4 regions of the Variovorax sp. 01N425 genome follow, and region 1 is predicted to be linked to each of the others. Evidence: predicted binding sites of a transcription regulator. Region 1 holds the regulator's gene; each other region holds the start of a gene.
What was found. Region 1 encodes LexA, which represses DNA repair genes until DNA is damaged. Its sites were predicted from a motif close to ACTGTATNNNNATACAGT; they were not measured.
Positions count from the first base shown of each region.

Region 2: the regulator LexA is predicted to act here: its motif matches at 1,280-1,297, upstream of imuA (translesion DNA synthesis-associated protein ImuA).
Region 3: the regulator LexA is predicted to act here: its motif matches at 1,371-1,388, upstream of AC1DSC_RS24370 (ATP-dependent helicase).
Region 4: the regulator LexA is predicted to act here: its motif matches at 2,117-2,134, upstream of recA (recombinase RecA).

Region 1 covers NZ_JBFTRJ010000020.1:110,805-115,023, forward strand. Annotated here, with positions in the region: gene AC1DSC_RS28625 (D-2-hydroxyacid dehydrogenase family protein) at 1-929, opposite strand, end outside; gene AC1DSC_RS28630 (hypothetical protein) at 1,021-1,389, opposite strand; gene lexA (transcriptional repressor LexA) at 1,518-2,201, opposite strand; gene AC1DSC_RS28640 (asparaginase) at 2,275-3,264, shown strand; gene adk (adenylate kinase) at 3,292-3,948, opposite strand; gene kdsB (3-deoxy-manno-octulosonate cytidylyltransferase) at 4,085-4,219, opposite strand, start outside.
Region 2 covers NZ_JBFTRJ010000004.1:385,613-389,831, reverse strand. Annotated here, with positions in the region: gene AC1DSC_RS09620 (WD40/YVTN/BNR-like repeat-containing protein) at 1-1,193, shown strand, start outside; gene imuA (translesion DNA synthesis-associated protein ImuA) at 1,311-2,117, shown strand; gene AC1DSC_RS09610 (Y-family DNA polymerase) at 2,086-3,435, shown strand; gene AC1DSC_RS09605 (error-prone DNA polymerase) at 3,428-4,219, shown strand, end outside.
Region 3 covers NZ_JBFTRJ010000014.1:198,901-203,119, reverse strand. Annotated here, with positions in the region: gene AC1DSC_RS24380 (5'-methylthioadenosine/adenosylhomocysteine nucleosidase) at 1-209, shown strand, start outside; gene corA (magnesium/cobalt transporter CorA) at 202-1,188, opposite strand; gene AC1DSC_RS24370 (ATP-dependent helicase) at 1,401-3,521, shown strand; gene hpf (ribosome hibernation-promoting factor, HPF/YfiA family) at 3,838-4,167, shown strand.
Region 4 covers NZ_JBFTRJ010000002.1:295,071-299,289, forward strand. Annotated here, with positions in the region: gene AC1DSC_RS04510 (sensor histidine kinase) at 1-767, opposite strand, end outside; gene AC1DSC_RS04515 (response regulator) at 813-1,484, opposite strand; gene AC1DSC_RS04520 (MarR family winged helix-turn-helix transcriptional regulator) at 1,550-2,035, opposite strand; gene recA (recombinase RecA) at 2,182-3,300, shown strand; gene recX (recombination regulator RecX) at 3,328-3,780, shown strand; gene argC (N-acetyl-gamma-glutamyl-phosphate reductase) at 3,831-4,219, opposite strand, start outside.

The sequences.
Region 1 (4,219 bases):
GCCTGGCCGAAATAGCTTTCGTAGCTGTCCTGCTCGACATAGCCGATGTGCGGCGTGCAGATGCAGTTCTCCAGCCGCAGCAGCGCATGGCCCTGCAGCGGCGGCTCGCTCTCGAACACGTCGACCGCCGCCAGTCCGGGCCGGCCGCGGTTGAGCGCAGCAAGCAGCGCATCGGCCTCGACCAGTTCGGCGCGCGAGGTGTTGACGAAGAGCGCGGTCGGCTTCATGCGCGAAAGATCCTCGAGCTTGACCAGACCGGTGGTTTCCTCGTTGAGCCGCAGATGCACCGACAGCACGTCGGCCGCGGCGAAGAACTCGTGGCGGTTCTGCGCCACCTGGAAGCCGTCGGAGCGTGCCTTGGCACAGCTTGCCTCGCGCCCCCAGATCACCACCTGCATGCCGAAGGCCTGTCCGTAGCGCGCCACCAGCTGGCCGATGCGGCCGTAGCCCCAGATGCAGAGCGTCTTGCCCTTGAGCACCGAGCCCAGCCCGAAATTGGGCGGCATGGAGGCCGACTTGAGCCCCGATTGCTGCCAGGCCCCGTGCTTGAGGTTGCTGATGTACTGCGGCAGGCGGCGCATGGCCGCCATGATCAGTGCCCAGGTCAGCTCGGCAGGCGCCTGCGGCGAGCCGGTGCCCTCGGCCACCGCCACGCCGCGCTCCGTGCAGGCCGTGACATCGATATGGCCGCCCACGCGCCCGGTCTGCGAAATGAGCTTGAGCTTGGGGAGCTTTTCGATCAGCTGGCGAGAGATGTGGGTGCGCTCGCGGATCAGCACGATCACGTCGGCATCCTTCAGCCGCACCGAGAGCTGCCCGATGCCCTTGACCGTGTTGGTGTAGACCTTGGCTGCATACGCGTCCAGCTTGGCGGCGCAGCGCAGCTTGCGCACGGCGTCCTGGTAATCGTCGAGGATCACAATGTTCATGGCGTGCCATTGTGCCTCGCAGCATTGGCATGGCGCGCGTGTGAACGTTTGGATACCCACCCCGGGTAGCGGTCACCGGGGGTGCACGGGTTCAGTGCAGCTGGGTGGAGCGGGGCGAGGGGCTGATGGCTTCCATCGCCTCGAGTGCCGCCAGCCGGTCGAGCTCGGCGCAGACATCGGCCATGCGGCCCGAGATCACCATGCGGTTGGTGCTGCGTTTGTCGCCTTGGCGGCCGTCGACCACCCGGATGACGCGCAGCGGCCGCACGGGCGCCGGCGCTGCGCTGGGCGCTGCCGCCTGCGCGCGGGCCGTGCAGGCCGGCCGGACCGCGACGTAGCGCAACCCGGCGGATGTGCCGGCGGCGTCGCGACGGGCCGGGCGGCGCGCTGGCAGCAGCCGGCTTGCAAGCGATTGCAGCGGCATCCACAAATCAGCGATGGCGAGGAGGGCGATTCCCATGTGAACTCCAAAAAAGTCTGAGGTTGAACACAGGCAGGATTTCTTTGAATGGACGCAACAGGGTGATGGCGACAAAGCGCCATACGCCCGCCACCTGTTGCGGCCGGATGGGGTGCAGGCCGCGCGGCCTACATCAGCATGGTGTTGCGGATGAGGCCCACCGCCAGGCCTTCGATCTCGAAGGGCTCGCCGGGCTGGACCACGATGGTCGGGTAGTCGGGGTTTTCAGCGTGCAGCTCGATGACCTGCTTGTTGCGCTTGAGGCGCTTGACCGTGACCTCGTCGCCCAGGCGTGCCACCACGATCTGGCCGTTGCGCGCCTCCTTGGTGGCCTGGACCGCGAGCAGGTCGCCGTCCATGATGCCGGCATCGCGCATGGACATGCCGCGCACCTTGAGCAGGTAGTCGGGCTGGCGCTGGAACAGCGTGTTCTCGACGTAGTAGGTCTGGTCGACGTGCTCTTGCGCGAGGATTGGCGAGCCCGCCGCCACACGGCCGATGAGGGGCAGCGCGAGCTGCGACATGCCGGGCAGCGAGAGGGAGAACTGGCCGCCTTCGCGGTGGCGCGACTCGTTGAGCGAACGCAGCGCGTCGCCCTTGAGCCGGATGCCGCGCGAAGTGCCGCTCACGAGTTCGATCACGCCCTTGCGGGCCAGGGCCTGCAGGTGCTCCTCGGCGGCATTGGCCGACTTGAAACCCAGCTCATTGGCGATTTCGGCCCGCGTAGGCGGCGCGCCGGTACGGGCGATGGCGCTCTGGATCAAGTCCAGGATCTGCTGCTGGCGGGCGGTAAGCTTCACGGCGAACTGCATATGTGGTTCCTTGCGGCACTGGCTGAATATCCAGTACCTGTATTTTTAACCAGTTTTTAAAAGTTGGCAACCCATGGTTAATTCCCTTTCCTCCGGCCTGCGGCGCATCGTGGTCCTGGGCACCGGCGGCACCATCGCAGGCCGGGCCGCGAGCGGTGCCGACAACATAGGCTACACCGCCGGAGAAGTGGGTGTGGCGGACCTGCTCGGCGGCATCGATGCGCCCGCAGGGCTGGCGCTCGTGGCGGAGCAGGTGGCGCAGCTCGACAGCAAGGACATGGCTTTCGACGTCTGGCTGCAGCTCGCCAGGCGCTGCGCCTCCTGGCTGGCCGAGGCCGACGTGGCGGGCGTGGTGATCACGCACGGCACCGACACCATCGAGGAAACGGCTTTCTTCCTCCAGGCGGTGCTTGCGGCCGGCAAGCCCGTGGTGCTGACCTGCGCCATGCGCCCGGCCAGTTCGCTTTCGCCCGACGGTCCGCAGAACCTGCGCGATGCCATCGCCGTGGCGGCCACGCCGGCGGCGCACGGCGTGACGGTGGTCTGCGCGGGTGCCATCCACGGCGCGCTCGATGTGCAGAAGGTGCACACCTACCGCCCCGACGCGTTTTCATCGGGCGATGCCGGGCCGGTCGGCTATGTGGAAGAGGGGGCAGTGCGGCGCCTGCGCGACTGGCCGCAGCCGATGGGCGCGGTCCCGAAAATTCCTGAGCCAAAGGCAGGCGCGGCGGTGCGCTGGCCCCGGGTCGAGATCGTCACCAGCCATGCGGGTGCAAGCGGCGCGCTCGTCGACCTGCTGCTGCAGGAGCGGGCATCGGGCGTTGCCGAGCCGGTTCGCGGGCTGGTCGTGGCCGCGACCGGCAATGGCACGGTGCACCATGCGCTGGAGGCTGCGGCGCTGCGGGCTCAGGATGCCGGCGTGGCGGTGCTGCGTGCCACCCGCTGCGCAAACGGACGCATCCTGCCGAAGTCCGGCGATCCGCTGCGGGACGCCGGTGCGCTCACGCCCGTCAAGGCGCGCATCGCGCTGATGCTGGAACTGATGGAAACGGTGGCCGCCTGAACGGCGGCCGCGCGCAGCCGACGAGATTCAGCTGCTGAGGGCCGCGAGTGCGCGCTGCTTGATCTCTTCGACGCTGCCCACGCCCTGGATGGCGCGGTACTTCGGCGCCGAGGCCGGATCGGCCTTGGCCCAGGCCGAGTAGTAGTCGACCAGCGGACGCGTCTGCTGGCTGTAGACCTCGAGCCGCTTGCGCACGGTTTCTTCCTCGTCGTCCTTGCGCTGGATCAGGTCTTCGCCCGTGATGTCGTCCTTGCCTTCGACCTTGGGCGGATTGAACTTGACGTGGTAGGTACGGCCCGACGCAGGATGCGAGCGGCGGCCGCTCATGCGTTCGATGATGTCGCTGAACGGCACGTCGATTTCGAGCACGTAGTCGAGCTTGACGCCGGCCGCCTTCATGGCGTCGGCCTGCGGAATGGTGCGCGGGAAGCCGTCGAACAGGAAACCGCCGGCGCAATCGGGCTGCGCGATGCGTTCCTTCACAAGGTTGATGATCAGGTCGTCGCTCACGAGCCCGCCGGACTCCATGACGGCCTTGGCCTGCTGCCCGAGCGGGGTGCCGGCCTTGACGGCGGCGCGCAGCATGTCGCCGGTCGAAATCTGAGGAATGCCGTATTTCTGGCAGATGAAGGCTGCTTGCGTGCCTTTGCCCGCCCCGGGCGCGCCCAGCAAAATTAGTCTCATGGTGTCCTCGGAGGGTTCTTCGATCTTGTGTCGCGCCCAGCGTCAGCCCGGGAGCGGGGCAAGGCGGAATTGCGTCGAGGATAGCATGCGACAGCGTGAAGAATTTCCGCTGCCGCCCTCGCAGCAGCGCACTTTTTCAGCGCGCCGGATCGGCGGCGAAGACCGCGCGCACGCGCTCGAGGTCTGCGGGAGTATCGACGCCAGGCCCCGGCGCGACATGGCTGACGTGCACCGCGATGCGATGCCCGTGCCACAGCGCGCGCAGTTGTTC
Region 2 (4,219 bases), on a different contig from region 1:
GTGGCAACATGAGCTACTTCTATCCCATCGATGCGAAGTTCGGCAGCTTCGACGTGGTGCGCGGCGAAGTCACGCTGCTTGGAACGCTGTTGATCCAGCCGCGCCTGGGCACGCGCTTTGTCGTTGCCTATGTGCCACCGGAGGCTGAGCTGCAGAAGACCTTCGAGACCTTGTATCCCGCATTGGCGGCGCAGACCCGCGGCCGTCCGCAGCATGGCTTCGTTCCCACGCTCGATCTCGACCGCCGCGCTGCGTTGGCGCCGCAGGTCAAGCGCCTGGCGTCCATCTGGCATGGCCTGACGCAGACGGCCGACGGCGAATTCATGGCCGGCAGCAAGCTCGGGAAGGTGCTGTGGCGCAAGAGCGGAGAGAGCCGTTGGAAGGAACTCGACGTGGGTTCCTGGCGCGAGGTGCTCTCGGTCCGCCCCTACCGCGGCGGGCTGCTGGCAGCGGGCGAGGAAGGCCTTCTGCGCCACTCTTCCGACGAGGGGTTGACTTGGAAGAGCCTGGTACCGCCCGATGACGGGCTGATCCAACTGGCGCAGCCGATGCGCGACGGGGGCGTGGTTGCGATCTCGCGCCGCGACAGCCTCTGGACCGTCTACGCCTCGAAGGATCTTGATGCCGGCGTGTGGCAAAAGCTCGGAGAGTTTTCCGATTCCCGCTCGATCAACGTGCCATGGCAGCGCAGCATGAGCTTCGGCCAGCCGGAGCGCGCGGGCGTGATGATGCCCAACGGCGACCTCCATGCCACCGATGGCCGCACGCTGTTTCGCTCCAGCAATGGTCGCTCCACCCTCGACGTGAATGCCTTGCCCGACGGCACCCTGGTGTCCCAGACGGTGGTGATGACAAAAACCACCTTGCTTTCGCCCGATTGGGGGCAAACCTGGGCCGATCTCGACACCAGCCGTTTCGTCGTGACGATCGCCTTCAAGGACCGGCAGACGGCATATGCGGTGGGCCCTGTCGCCCCCAGCCTGATGCCCGGAAAGCTGGGATTGATGACCACGCGGGACGGCGGCAGGAGCTGGTCACAGACCGGCAGCTCGCCGGGAATGACGAATCCCTACGCCGTGCGCCAGATGATGGTGGACCGGGCCGATGGCTCTCTGATCGCCTTTCTGCCCGAAAACCTGATCGTGCGGTCCACGGACGAAGGAAAGAGCTGGAAGATCGTCAAGGACAACTGAGCCAGGCGCCGGGCGAAGGCGCGCCGCACGGGGCATAGGCCACTGTTCGAAGGGCGGGATTTCCATTGCCTTGCGAGGATCGGAATACTGTATAAAAATACAGTTAACGATTCAATCATGGGCCTCCCTTTCCTCGACTCCTTTTCCGCTGCCGCGGGGCGTGGCGTCTGGCATGCCGACGAGCTCGGCCTGGCCGACGCGCAGGTGGTTGCCACCGGCCATGCCGCGCTCGACGCGCAGCTGCCGGGCGGCGGCTGGCCGGTCGGCGCCATGACGGAACTGCTGCAGACCGCGCCCGAGGCGCATGTCTGGCGCCTGCTGCTGCCCGCGCTGGCGCAGGCGGTGCAGGCGCACGGCGGGCCGGTGGTGCTGGTCGGCGCGCCCTACGAGCCCTGCGCGGCGGCGCTCGCGGCGCAGGGGCTGCCGGTGGAGGCGCTGATGTGGGTGCGCAGCGATGCGCCGGCCGCGCGGCTGTGGGCCTGCGAGCAGGCGCTGCGCTGCGCCGACGTGTCCGCCGTGCTGGCCTGGCTGCCGCAGGCCCGGGTGGGCGAGCTGCGCCGGCTGCAGCTGGCGGCCGCCCAGCACGACGTGCTGCTCTTCGTGTGCCGGCCCGCATCGGCCGCGCAGGGCGCATCGCCGGCGCGGCTGCGCCTCCAGGTGGAAAGCTGCGAGGCCGATGCATCGCAGAGCGAACTGCGCATCCTGAAGCGCCGCGGACCGCCGCTGGCCGCGCCCGTGATGCTGCCCGCGCGCAACGAGCGCATGGCCGCGTTGCTGGCCGCCGCCCGGCTGCGCCGCAAGCTGCGGCTGCAGCAGCAGGGCACGGCGCCGGCCGCCGAGGCCGCGGGGTCGGCCACCGTGGTGCGCATCGACGCGTGGAAAGGAAACGGGAATGCACTGGATCGCGTTGCGGTGGTCGCTTGATGCCGACGCGCCCGATGCCCCGGTGCTTCCCACGCCCGAGGCGCTGGGCTGGTGGGCGCTGCGCTACACGCCGCACGTCGCCTGGCAGGACGAGGCGCTGATGCTCGAGGTCTCGGCCTGCGAGCGGCTGTGGGGCGGGCGCTCGTCGCTGATGCGCCAGCTGGCCCACGAGAACCCCGCGCCCGGTGCCGTGATGCGCGGCGCGCAGGGCGCCACGAGCCCGATCGCGCTGGCGCGGCTGCGCCTGTTCGAGCGCAACGAGAACCGGCCCAAGGACATTCCCGCCGGCCTGCCGCTGGACACGCTGACGGCCGCGCACCCCCACCTCGACCTGCTCGCGCGCCTGGGCTGCCGCACCTGGGGCGAGGTGGCGGCCCTGCCGCGCGGCGGCCTCACGCGGCGCTTCGGCGCGGAACTGCGCAAGGCGCTCGACACCGCCTGGGGCCTCTCCCCCGAAAGCCACGACTGGCTCACGCTGCCCGACGTGTTCGAGCAGAAGCTGGAGCTGCCCGCGCTGGCCGAGACCGCGCCCGAATTGATGTGGTCGGCCAACCGTTTGCTCGCGGCGCTGCAGATCTGGCTGCGCGCGCGCCAGCGCGGCGCGCGTGCGCTCGAACTGCAATGGACGCTCGACCTCAAGCGCTTCAACGGCGTGAACCTGCCGCCGCACCAGCAGGTCACGGTGCGCACGGCCGAGCCCACGCAGGACATGGCGCACCTGCGCCGCCTGCTGTCCGAAAAGCTCGCCCTCACCACGCTCGCGGCGCCCGCGAGCTGGCTGCGGCTGCGCACGCTCGAAACCGATCCGTGGGCCGGCGCCAGCACCAGCTTCCTGCCCGAGGACAACCGCAAGGGCGACAAGCTGCACGAGATGGTCGAGCGGCTCAGCGTGCGGCTCGGAGCGCACCAGGTGGTGGTGCCCGCGGCGCAGGCCGACCACCGGCCCGAGCGCAAGCAGGCCTGGCGCCCCGCGCTGCAGCAGGACAAGGCGCCGGCGGACAAGGCCGGCAGGCAAGCGAGGGCCGCGGCCTTGCAGCCCGATGCCATCTACCCGCCCTGGCTGCTGCCCGAACCGCTGCTGCTCGAGATGGATGGCGAAAGCCCGTGCTACCGCGGCCCGCTGCGCAAGCTGGTCGGGCCGCAGCGCATCGAGGCGGGCTGGTGGGGCGGCAAGGAAGACGGCGGCCAGCCCGCGATGCGCGACTACTACGTGGCGGAAAGCCCCGAGGCCGGCCTGGTGTGGATCTTTCGCGAGCGGCCCTCGGCGCGTTTTTCTCCGGCCGAGGTGCGCTGGTACCTGCAGGGGTTCTATGCCTGACCTCAGCGAAAAGCAGCTGCGCGGGCGCAACTCGGCCAAGGTGCATGCGCTGCCCTTGCCTTTGCGCAAGAAGCCTGCGCCCACGCTGCCCGACTACGCCGAGCTGCACTGCCTCAGCAACTTCAGCTTTCAGCGCGGCGCCTCCACGCCCGAGGAACTGGTCGAGCGCGCCTACCAGCTCGGCTACACCGCGCTGGCCATCACCGACGAATGCTCGGTGGCGGGCATCGTGCGCGCGCACGTCTGCCTGCGCGACCTGCCGGCCAAGCTCGAGGAATACGAGCGCGAGCATCCAGGCGAACCACCGCTGCCGCGCAACCCCGGTTTCCGGCTGCTGTTCGGCAGCGAGTTCCGCTTCGAGCGCTTCAGGCTGGTGGTGATCGCGAACGGCACCGAAGGCTGGGGCAACCTCTGCGAGTTCATCACGGCCGCGCGCAACACCGAGCTGCCCAAGGGCGAGTACCGCGTGAGCTGGGAGCACAGCGACGTGGCCTCGCTGCAGGACTGCCAGGTTCTCTTCGTGCCGCACCGCGAGCCGGGCGCCGCCGTGGACGCGGCCACGCTGCATGAAGACCTGCTGGCTGCCAAGGCGCTTTACGCAGGCAACCTGTGGCTCGCGGTGGAAATGCTCAACGAGCTCGACGACGATCTCTGGTTCGCCGCGCTGATGCAGGCGGGCGAGCAGACGGGCGTGCCGCTGGTGGCAGCCGGCGACGTGCACATGCATGCGCGCTCCGCCAAGCCGCTGCACGACGTGCTGACGGCCGTGCGCGAAGGAAAGACG
Region 3 (4,219 bases), on a different contig from region 1:
TCGAGATGGAAGGCGCGGCGGTCGCGCAGGTGTGCCACGACTACGGCGTGCCGTTCGCGGCCATGCGCACCATCTCGGACCGAGCCGACGACGCCGCGCATGGCGACTTCGCGCGCTTCGTCGCCGAGGTGGCGAGCCGCTACAGCCTGGCCTTGGTCGATGCGTGGCTGGCCACGCTGCCTTCTTGCGGAATGCCGGCCGCTACTTGAGCCAGCCGCGCCGGCGGAAGTACCACATCGGCACCAGCGCGCTTGCCGCCATCAAGGCCAGCGCATACGGATAGCCCAGCGACCAGTCGAGCTCGGGCATCAGCTTGAAGTTCATGCCGTAGATGCTCGCGATCAGCGTGGGCGGCAGCAGCGCCACGCTGGCCACCGAGAAGATCTTGATGGTCTTGTTCTGGTTGATGTTGATGAAACCGACGGTCGCATCCATCAGGAAGTTGATCTTGTCGAACAGGAAGGCCGTGTGGTTGTCCAGCGATTCGATGTCGCGCAGGATCTGCCGCGCCTCCTCGAACTGCTCGGCGTTGAGCATGCGGCTGCGCATCATGAAGCTCACGGCGCGGCGCGTGTCCATCACGTTGCGGCGGATGCGGCCGTTCAAGTCTTCCTGGCGCGCGATGGCGCCCAGCACCTCGCCGGCCAGCTCGTCGCTGACGTTGCCTTCGAGCACCTTCTTGCCCGCGATCTCGAGCTCGTCGTAGATGTTCTCGAGCGTGTCGGCCGAATATTCCGCGTCGGCGTCGAACAGCTTGAGCAGCACTTCCTTGGCGTCTTCGATGAGGCCCGGCGCGCGGCGCGCACGCATGCGCAGCAGCCGGAACACCGGCACGTCCTCGTCGTGGATCGAGAACAGCACGCCGCGGCTGCGAAGCTCGGTGTTGTGCTGGTTCAGGATGAAGGCCACGCGCACCGACCGCGGGTCTTCGTCGTCATCGATCAGGAAGTCGGAGCGGATGTGCAGCTCGCCGTTGTCTTCTTCATAGAAGCGGGCCGACTCCTCGATGTCCTCGTCCATCGCGTCTTCGGGAATCGAGAGGCCGTAGTACTGCTTGATCCAGCGCTTTTCCTCGAGCGTGGGCGATTCGAGGTCGACCCAGATCGGCTGGAACTTGGAAAGCTCCTCGAGCGCCTCGATCTCTTCCTGGACAAGGCGGCCGTTGGCAAGCGTAAAGATATTGAGCATGGGCTCACTCCCGTGAAATGGCTGAGGCGATGGGGCGAGGGGAGGGGTGCTTTCAATCCCCGGGCCCGGGCGTCAGGACGCGGGAGTTGAAAGCTGCCGAGACGGTGCGGTTTCCATGATGCGGTCTCCAGTTGCAGCGAGCGGCGATTATGTCATCGGCCATGTGACGGCAGGCCCTCCGATCTGGATGGACATACAGTAAAGTCGCGGGCATGCAGACCGCTGCGCTCCCCGCTTTTTCCGCCACCGGTGCCACCCAGGCCGAGCGCCTGGCCGCGGCGCTCTCGGCGCTCAACGACGAGCAGCGCGCCGCCGTCGAGCACGGCGTCGGCACGCTGACGGCCGGGCGCGACGAGCGGCCGCTGCTGGTGATCGCCGGTGCGGGCTCGGGCAAGACCAGCACGCTGGCGCACCGGGTGGCGCACCTCATCGCCGGCGGCGTCGATCCGCAGCGCCTGCTGCTTCTGACCTTCTCGCGCCGCGCGGCGCAGGAAATGGAGCGCCGCGCGGGCCAGGTGCTGGCGCGCGTGCTCGGGCTCAAGTCCGACAAGCCGCCCGCGCTGCCCTGGGCCGGCACTTTCCACGGCATCGGCGCGCGGCTGCTGCGCGAATACGCCGCGCACATCGGCCTCGACGACCACTTCACCATCCACGACCGCGGCGACGCCGAGGACCTGATGGGCCTCGTGCGCCACGAACTCGGCCTGTCGTCGAGCCTGAACCGCTTTCCGCGCAAGGGCACCTGCCTTTCGATCTATTCGCGCTGCGTCAACACGCGCGCCCCGCTGGCCGAGGTGCTGGCCGAGGCCTTTCCGTGGTGCGCCGAATGGGAAGCCGAACTCAAGCGCCTGTTCGGCGCCTATGTGGAGGCCAAGCAGCAGCAGAACGTGCTCGACTACGACGACCTGCTGCTCTACTGGGCCGGCATGGTGGCCGAGCCCGCGCTGGCGGCGCTGGTCGGCGAGCGCTTCGACCACGTGCTGGTCGACGAATACCAGGACACCAACCTGCTGCAGGCCTCGATCCTGCGGGCGCTCAAGCCCGATGGCCGCGGCGTAACGGTGGTGGGCGACGATGCGCAGTCGATCTACTCGTTTCGAGGCGCAACGGTGCGTAACATCCTCGACTTTCCGTCGCAGTTCTCGCAGGCTGCGCGCGTGGTCACGCTGGAGCGCAACTACCGCTCGACCCAGCCGATTCTCGATGTCTCGAACCGGGTCATTGCACAGGCGGCCGAGCGGCATGCCAAGACGCTCTGGACCGACAAGCCCTCCGCCGGCCGGCCGCAGCTGGTGCTGGTGCCCGACGAGGCGCAGCAGGCCGTCTGGGTGGCCGACAAGGTGCTCGCGCACCGCGAGGGCGGCCTAGCGCTCAAGTCGCAGGCGGTGCTGTTCCGTGCCGCCACGCACAGCGCGCCGCTCGAGCTCGAACTGGCGCGCCGCAACATCCCGTTCGTGAAGTACGGCGGCCTCAAGTTTCTCGAGGCCTCGCATGTGAAGGACCTGCTCGCGGTGCTGCGCTTCGCCGAGAACCCGCGCGGCCGCATGGCGGGTTTCCGCGTCACGCAGCTCATCCCGGGCATCGGGCCGGCCACGGGCGCGCGGCTGCTCGATGCCATGGACCAGGCCGCCGATCCGGCGGCGGCGGTGCGCGAATTCGTGCCGCCCTCGGCCGCCCGCGCGGAATGGGCGGTCTTTGCCGAAGCCTATGCCGCGCTGTGCGCGCCCTCGCTGCCGTGGCCGGCCGACGTGGAGCTGGCGGTGCGCTGGTATTTGCCGCACCTGGACCGGCTCTACGACGACCCCTCCGGCGTGCGGCGCGGCGACGTCGAGCAACTGGCGCGGCTGGCCTCGGGCTACGGCTCGCGCGAGCGCTTCCTGACCGAACTCACGCTCGATCCGCCCGAAGCCACCAGCGACAAGCCGGGCCCGCCCTCGCTCGACGAGGACTACCTCATTCTTTCGACCATCCACTCGGCCAAGGGGCAGGAGTGGAATTCGGTGCATGTGCTCAACGTGGTCGACGGCTGCCTGCCGGCCGACGTGGCGCAGGGCGCGCACGAACTCGAGGAGGAGCGGCGGCTGCTCTACGTGGCGATGACGCGGGCGCGCGACCACCTGCATCTTCTGGTGCCGCAGCGCTTCTACGTGACGCAGCAGGCCGTGCGCGGCGACCGGCACCTGTATGCCAACCGCACGCGCTTCATTTCCGAGTCGGATCTTGCCGGCTTCGAGCAGCAGACCTGGCCGCCGCCGCCGGCGCGCCCGCCCGCGGTGCCGCCGCCGGCCGCGGTGATCGACCTGCGCAACCGCATGCGCGCGGCCTGGAGCTGAGCCCGCCGGCCCTTCGCCCGGCAGGGTCACCGCTGGTGACGCACTGAAACACTTGCTGCCAAAGTGCCGCATCGGCGGGCCTGCATGCGCGGGCCGCTATGGAATCGCTAGCGTGAGCAGCGCATGGTCCGCCGGCGTCCGCCACCCGGAGAAGTCTGCTATTGCAATACCGTGACAGCTTGGGCATAGTGAATCGACCGTTCCCTCTTTTCTCTTCTTCCCCTTTTCTCCCCCAACCCCCATATCTGTTTCGCCGGCCACGCCCCATCCCGGAGCGGGGCCATTTTCCCAACCGTCAATTCTCAGGAGGTCATTCATGAATTTGACGATCAGCGGTCATCACCTCGACGTCACACCTGCCTTGCGCACCTACGTCACGAGCAAGCTGGACCGGATCACACGGCACTTCGACCAGGTGGTCGATGTGAAGGTGCTCCTCACGGTGGAAAAGCAGAAGGAAAAGGAACGCCGCCAAAGGGCGGAGTGCAACATTCACGTCAAGGGTAACGACATGTTCGCGGAGTCGAGCCACGCTGATCTCTATGCTGCGGTCGATGAACTGGTCGACAAGCTCGACCGCCAGGTGGTGCGCCACAAGGACCGCCTGCAGGACCACCACCACGCCGCCCCCAAGCGCGTGATGTAGGCCACGGGCCAGAGGGCTGCAGCCCTGCCGACAAGCCGCCTGCGGGCGGCTT
Region 4 (4,219 bases), on a different contig from region 1:
AGCTGGTGCGCCGCATCGGCCAGGAAGCGCTTTTGCGTGTGGATCGAATCGTTGAGCTTGTCGAGCAGCTCGTTGACCGACGACACCAGCGGCACCACTTCGAGCGGAACCGACGACTCGTCCAGCGGGCTCAGGTCGCCCGGACGCCGCTCGCGGATGCGCGCCTCCACCACCGACAGCGGCTTGATGCCGCGCACCAGTGCCAGCCAGATCAGCAGCACGGCCAGCGGCAGGATCGCGAACTGCGGCAGCAGCACGCCCTTGATGATCTCGGTGGCCAGCACCGACTGCTTCTCGCGCGTCTCGGCCACCTGCAGCAGCGCCGGCTCCGCGTCGCTGTCGGGGCCCGCGAGCCAGAGCGAGGCCACGCGCACCGACTTGCCCCGCATCTCGCCGTTGCGGAGCGTGACCACGCCGGGAACCGGGGGCTCGTCGGAGTTGGGATGCGGCACGTCGGGCTCGCCGCTGAGCAGCGCGCCGTGGCTGTCGAGCACCTGGTAATAGACGCGGTCGGCGCCGTCGGCCCGCAGGATCTCGCGCGCCGGCTGCGGCAGCACGAACTGCGTCTGCCCCTGCTGCACCGTGACCAGCCGTGCCAGCGTCTGCACGTTGTATTCGAGCGCCCGGTCGAAGGGTGCATTGGCAATGCCCTGCGCCACCAGCCAGGTCACGCCGATGCTCACCGGCACCAGCAGCAGGAGCGGCGTGAGCATCCAGTCGAGGATCTCGCCGAACAGGGAGCGCTGCGCGCGCTGGAAGAGTTTCAAGGCAGTTGCCCCCGGGGGTCTTCGGGCACTACGCGTGGCGGCGCGTCAAGGAATCTTCTCGAGGCAGTAGCCCAGGCCTCGGACCGTTGCAATGCGCACCGGGCCTTTCTCGATCTTCTTGCGCAGCCGGTGGATGTAGACCTCGATCGCGTTCAGGCTCACTTCCTCGCCCCATTCGCACAGGCGCTCCACCAGCTGGTCCTTGCTGACCAGGCGGCCGGCGCGCTGCAGCAGCACCTCCAGCAGGCCCAGTTCGCGCGCCGAGAGCTCGACCATCTTGCCGTCGATGGTGGCCACCCGGCCGGCCTGGTCGTACACCAGCGGGCCGTGGCGGATCGTGTTGCTGGTGGCGCCCATGCCGCGCCGCGTGAGCGCCCGCACGCGCGCCTCGAGCTCCTGCAGGCTGAAGGGCTTGGCCATGTAGTCGTCGGCGCCATGGTCCAGGCCCTTGACGCGCTCCTCCACGCTGTCGGCCGCGGTGAGCACCAGCACCGGCAGCTGCGAGCCGCGTGCGCGCAGCCGCTTCAGGATCTCGATGCCGTGCAGGTTGGGCAGCCCCAGGTCGAGGATCAGCAGGTCGAACTCGCTGTGCGTCATGAGCGCGGTGTCGGCCTGCGATCCGTTCGCCACGTGGTCGACCGCTGCGCCCGAGGTGCGCAGGCTTCGCAGCAGGGCATCGGCCAGCACCTGGTCGTCTTCGGCAATCAGAATCCGCATGAGCCACCTCCGGCCGGTTCGGGCGCCGCACTGGCGCCGCGTTCACATATGTCTCTTTGCCGAGTCTAGCCCGCCGTGTAGGCCTCGAGTCCGATGGTTACCACGGTGGCAATGTCGTTGCCCACGCTGGCGCGGAACTCGCGTTCGGCCTGCGTCACCGCGCCGCGGAAGGCGTCGAGCCACGCCAGGCCGTCGGTGGTGAAGAGCACGCGCCGCGCCCGCGCGTCGAGCGGATCGGGGCCGCGCGTGACCAGGCCCCAGGCCTCGCACTGGTCCACCAGCGCGCCCATCGCCTGCTTGGTCATGCCGGCGCGCTCGGCCAGTTCGGTCAGGCGCGAGCCCTCGCGCGCCAGGTGCCGCGTGATGTGGATGTGCGCGGCGCTCACCTGCGCGCGCGCGGCAAGGTTCGACAGCGCCAGCGGCACGTTCACGTCATGCGCCATGAGTTCGAGCACGCGCTCGTCGAAGCGGCGCATTGCATGGCCCAAGAGGCGGCCCAGGTGGGTCTGGCGCCAGGCGTCCGGGTCGGTCGGAAAAGCGAATTCGGCCATCGGCTAGATGGTAAAGCAAACTGACCAAAAAATGGGTTTACTCAAACCAACGAGCCTCTACACTACTGTTCAAGCATCCAGCCTGTAATTAAAAGCAGATGGACCGCATCCACACACAAACCGTTGATTTTCAAGGAGATTTCCACATGGACGCACTCGTCAAGGGCACCAGCATCTCGGTCGCAGGCAGCGAAAAAGCCAAGGCCCTGCAGGCCGCACTGGCCCAGATCGAAAAGCAGTTCGGCAAGGGCACGATCATGCGGCTCGGCGAAGGCGAGGCGCTCGAGGACGTCCAGGTGGTCTCCACCGGCTCGCTCGGCCTGGACATCGCGCTGGGCGTCGGCGGCCTGCCGCGCGGCCGCGTCATCGAGATCTACGGCCCGGAATCGTCGGGCAAGACCACGCTCACGCTGCAGGTCATCGCCCAGATGCAGAAGCAGGCCGGCACCTGCGCCTTCGTCGACGCCGAACACGCGCTCGACGTGCAATACGCCCAGAAGCTCGGCGTGAACCTGTCCGACCTGCTCATCAGCCAGCCCGACACCGGCGAGCAGGCCCTCGAAATCGTCGATTCGCTGGTGCGCTCGGGCGCCGTCGACCTGATCGTGGTCGACTCGGTCGCCGCGCTCACGCCCAAGGCCGAAATCGAAGGCGAAATGGGCGACTCGCTGCCCGGCCTGCAGGCCCGCCTGATGAGCCAGGCGCTGCGCAAGCTCACCGCCACCATCAAGAAGACCAACTGCATGGTCATCTTCATCAACCAGATCCGCATGAAGATCGGCGTGATGTTCGGCTCGCCCGAAACCACCACCGGCGGCAATGCGCTGAAGTTCTACGCCTCGGTGCGGCTGGACATCCGCCGCATCGGCACCATCAAGAAGGGCGACGAGGCCATCGGCAACGAAACCAAGGTCAAGGTGGTGAAGAACAAGGTCTCGCCTCCGTTCAAGACGGCCGAGTTCGACATCCTGTTCGGCGAAGGCATCAGCCGCGAAGGCGAGATCATCGACATGGGCGTGAACGCCAAGATCCTCGACAAGTCGGGCGCCTGGTACGCCTACAACGGCGAAAAGATCGGCCAGGGCCGCGACAACGCCCGCGAGTTCCTGCGCGAGAACCCCGAACTCTCGCGCGAGATCGAGAACAAGGTGCGCGAATCGCTGGGCATTCCGCTGCTGGCGGCCGATGCCAACGCTCCGGCCCCCGAAAAGGCCGAGAAGCCCGCCAAGGCGGCCAAGGCCGACAAAGCCGACAAGGGCGAGTAAGCCGGCGAGCACGCGCGCAGGCAGCGCATGGCTTTCGGCGCCCCTTCCCTCAAAGGCCGCGCGCTGCGGCTCCTGAGCCAGCGCGAGCATTCGCGCGCGGAACTGGAGCGCAAGCTGGCCAGGCACGAAGAAGCACCGGGCGAGCTGGCCCGCGCGCTCGACGAGCTGGCCGCCAAGGACTTCATCAGCGAGCCGCGCGTGGTGGCCTCGGTGCTGAACCAGCGCGCCGCCCGCTCGGGCGCGCTGCGGGTGCGGCAGGAGCTGCAGGCCAAGGGCATCGCGCCCGAGGCCATTGCACAGGCCGTGGCCAGCCTGCAGGACACCGAGGTGGAGCGCGCCACGGCCCTGTGGCGCCGCCGTTTCGACGCACCGCCCGCCGATGCGAAGGAGCGCGCCAGGCAAACCCGCTTCCTGTTGGCACGCGGCTTTTCGGGCGCGGTGGTGGCCAAGGTGCTGCGGAGCGATTTCGACGAAGACTGACGGCCGGGCGCGCGGTCCCGGCCTGCCAGGAACGGCTCGGCCGCGGGCGCTCAGAGCGCCAGCATCAGCTTCAGGTTCTGCACCGCGGCGCCGCTCGCGCCCTTGCCCAGGTTGTCCAGGCGCGCAATCACCACGGCGTGGCGGTGGTCCTCGTTCGGGAACACGCGAATTTCGAGATTGTTGGTGTCGTTGAGCGCCAGCGCGTCGAGCTTGCCGTCATCGGTGGGTGGCAGCACCTTCACGAACTGCTCGGGCGTGTTGCTCTTGGCGTAGTGCGCAGCCAGGGCCTCTTGCAGGTCGCCGGCCTTCGGCTTGCCGGGCAGCAGGTCGAGGTGCAGCGGCAGCTGCACCAGCATGCCCTGCTTGAAATTGCCCACCGAAGGAATGAAGACCGGCCGGCGCGTGAGGCCGGTGTACTTCATGATCTCGGGAATGTGCT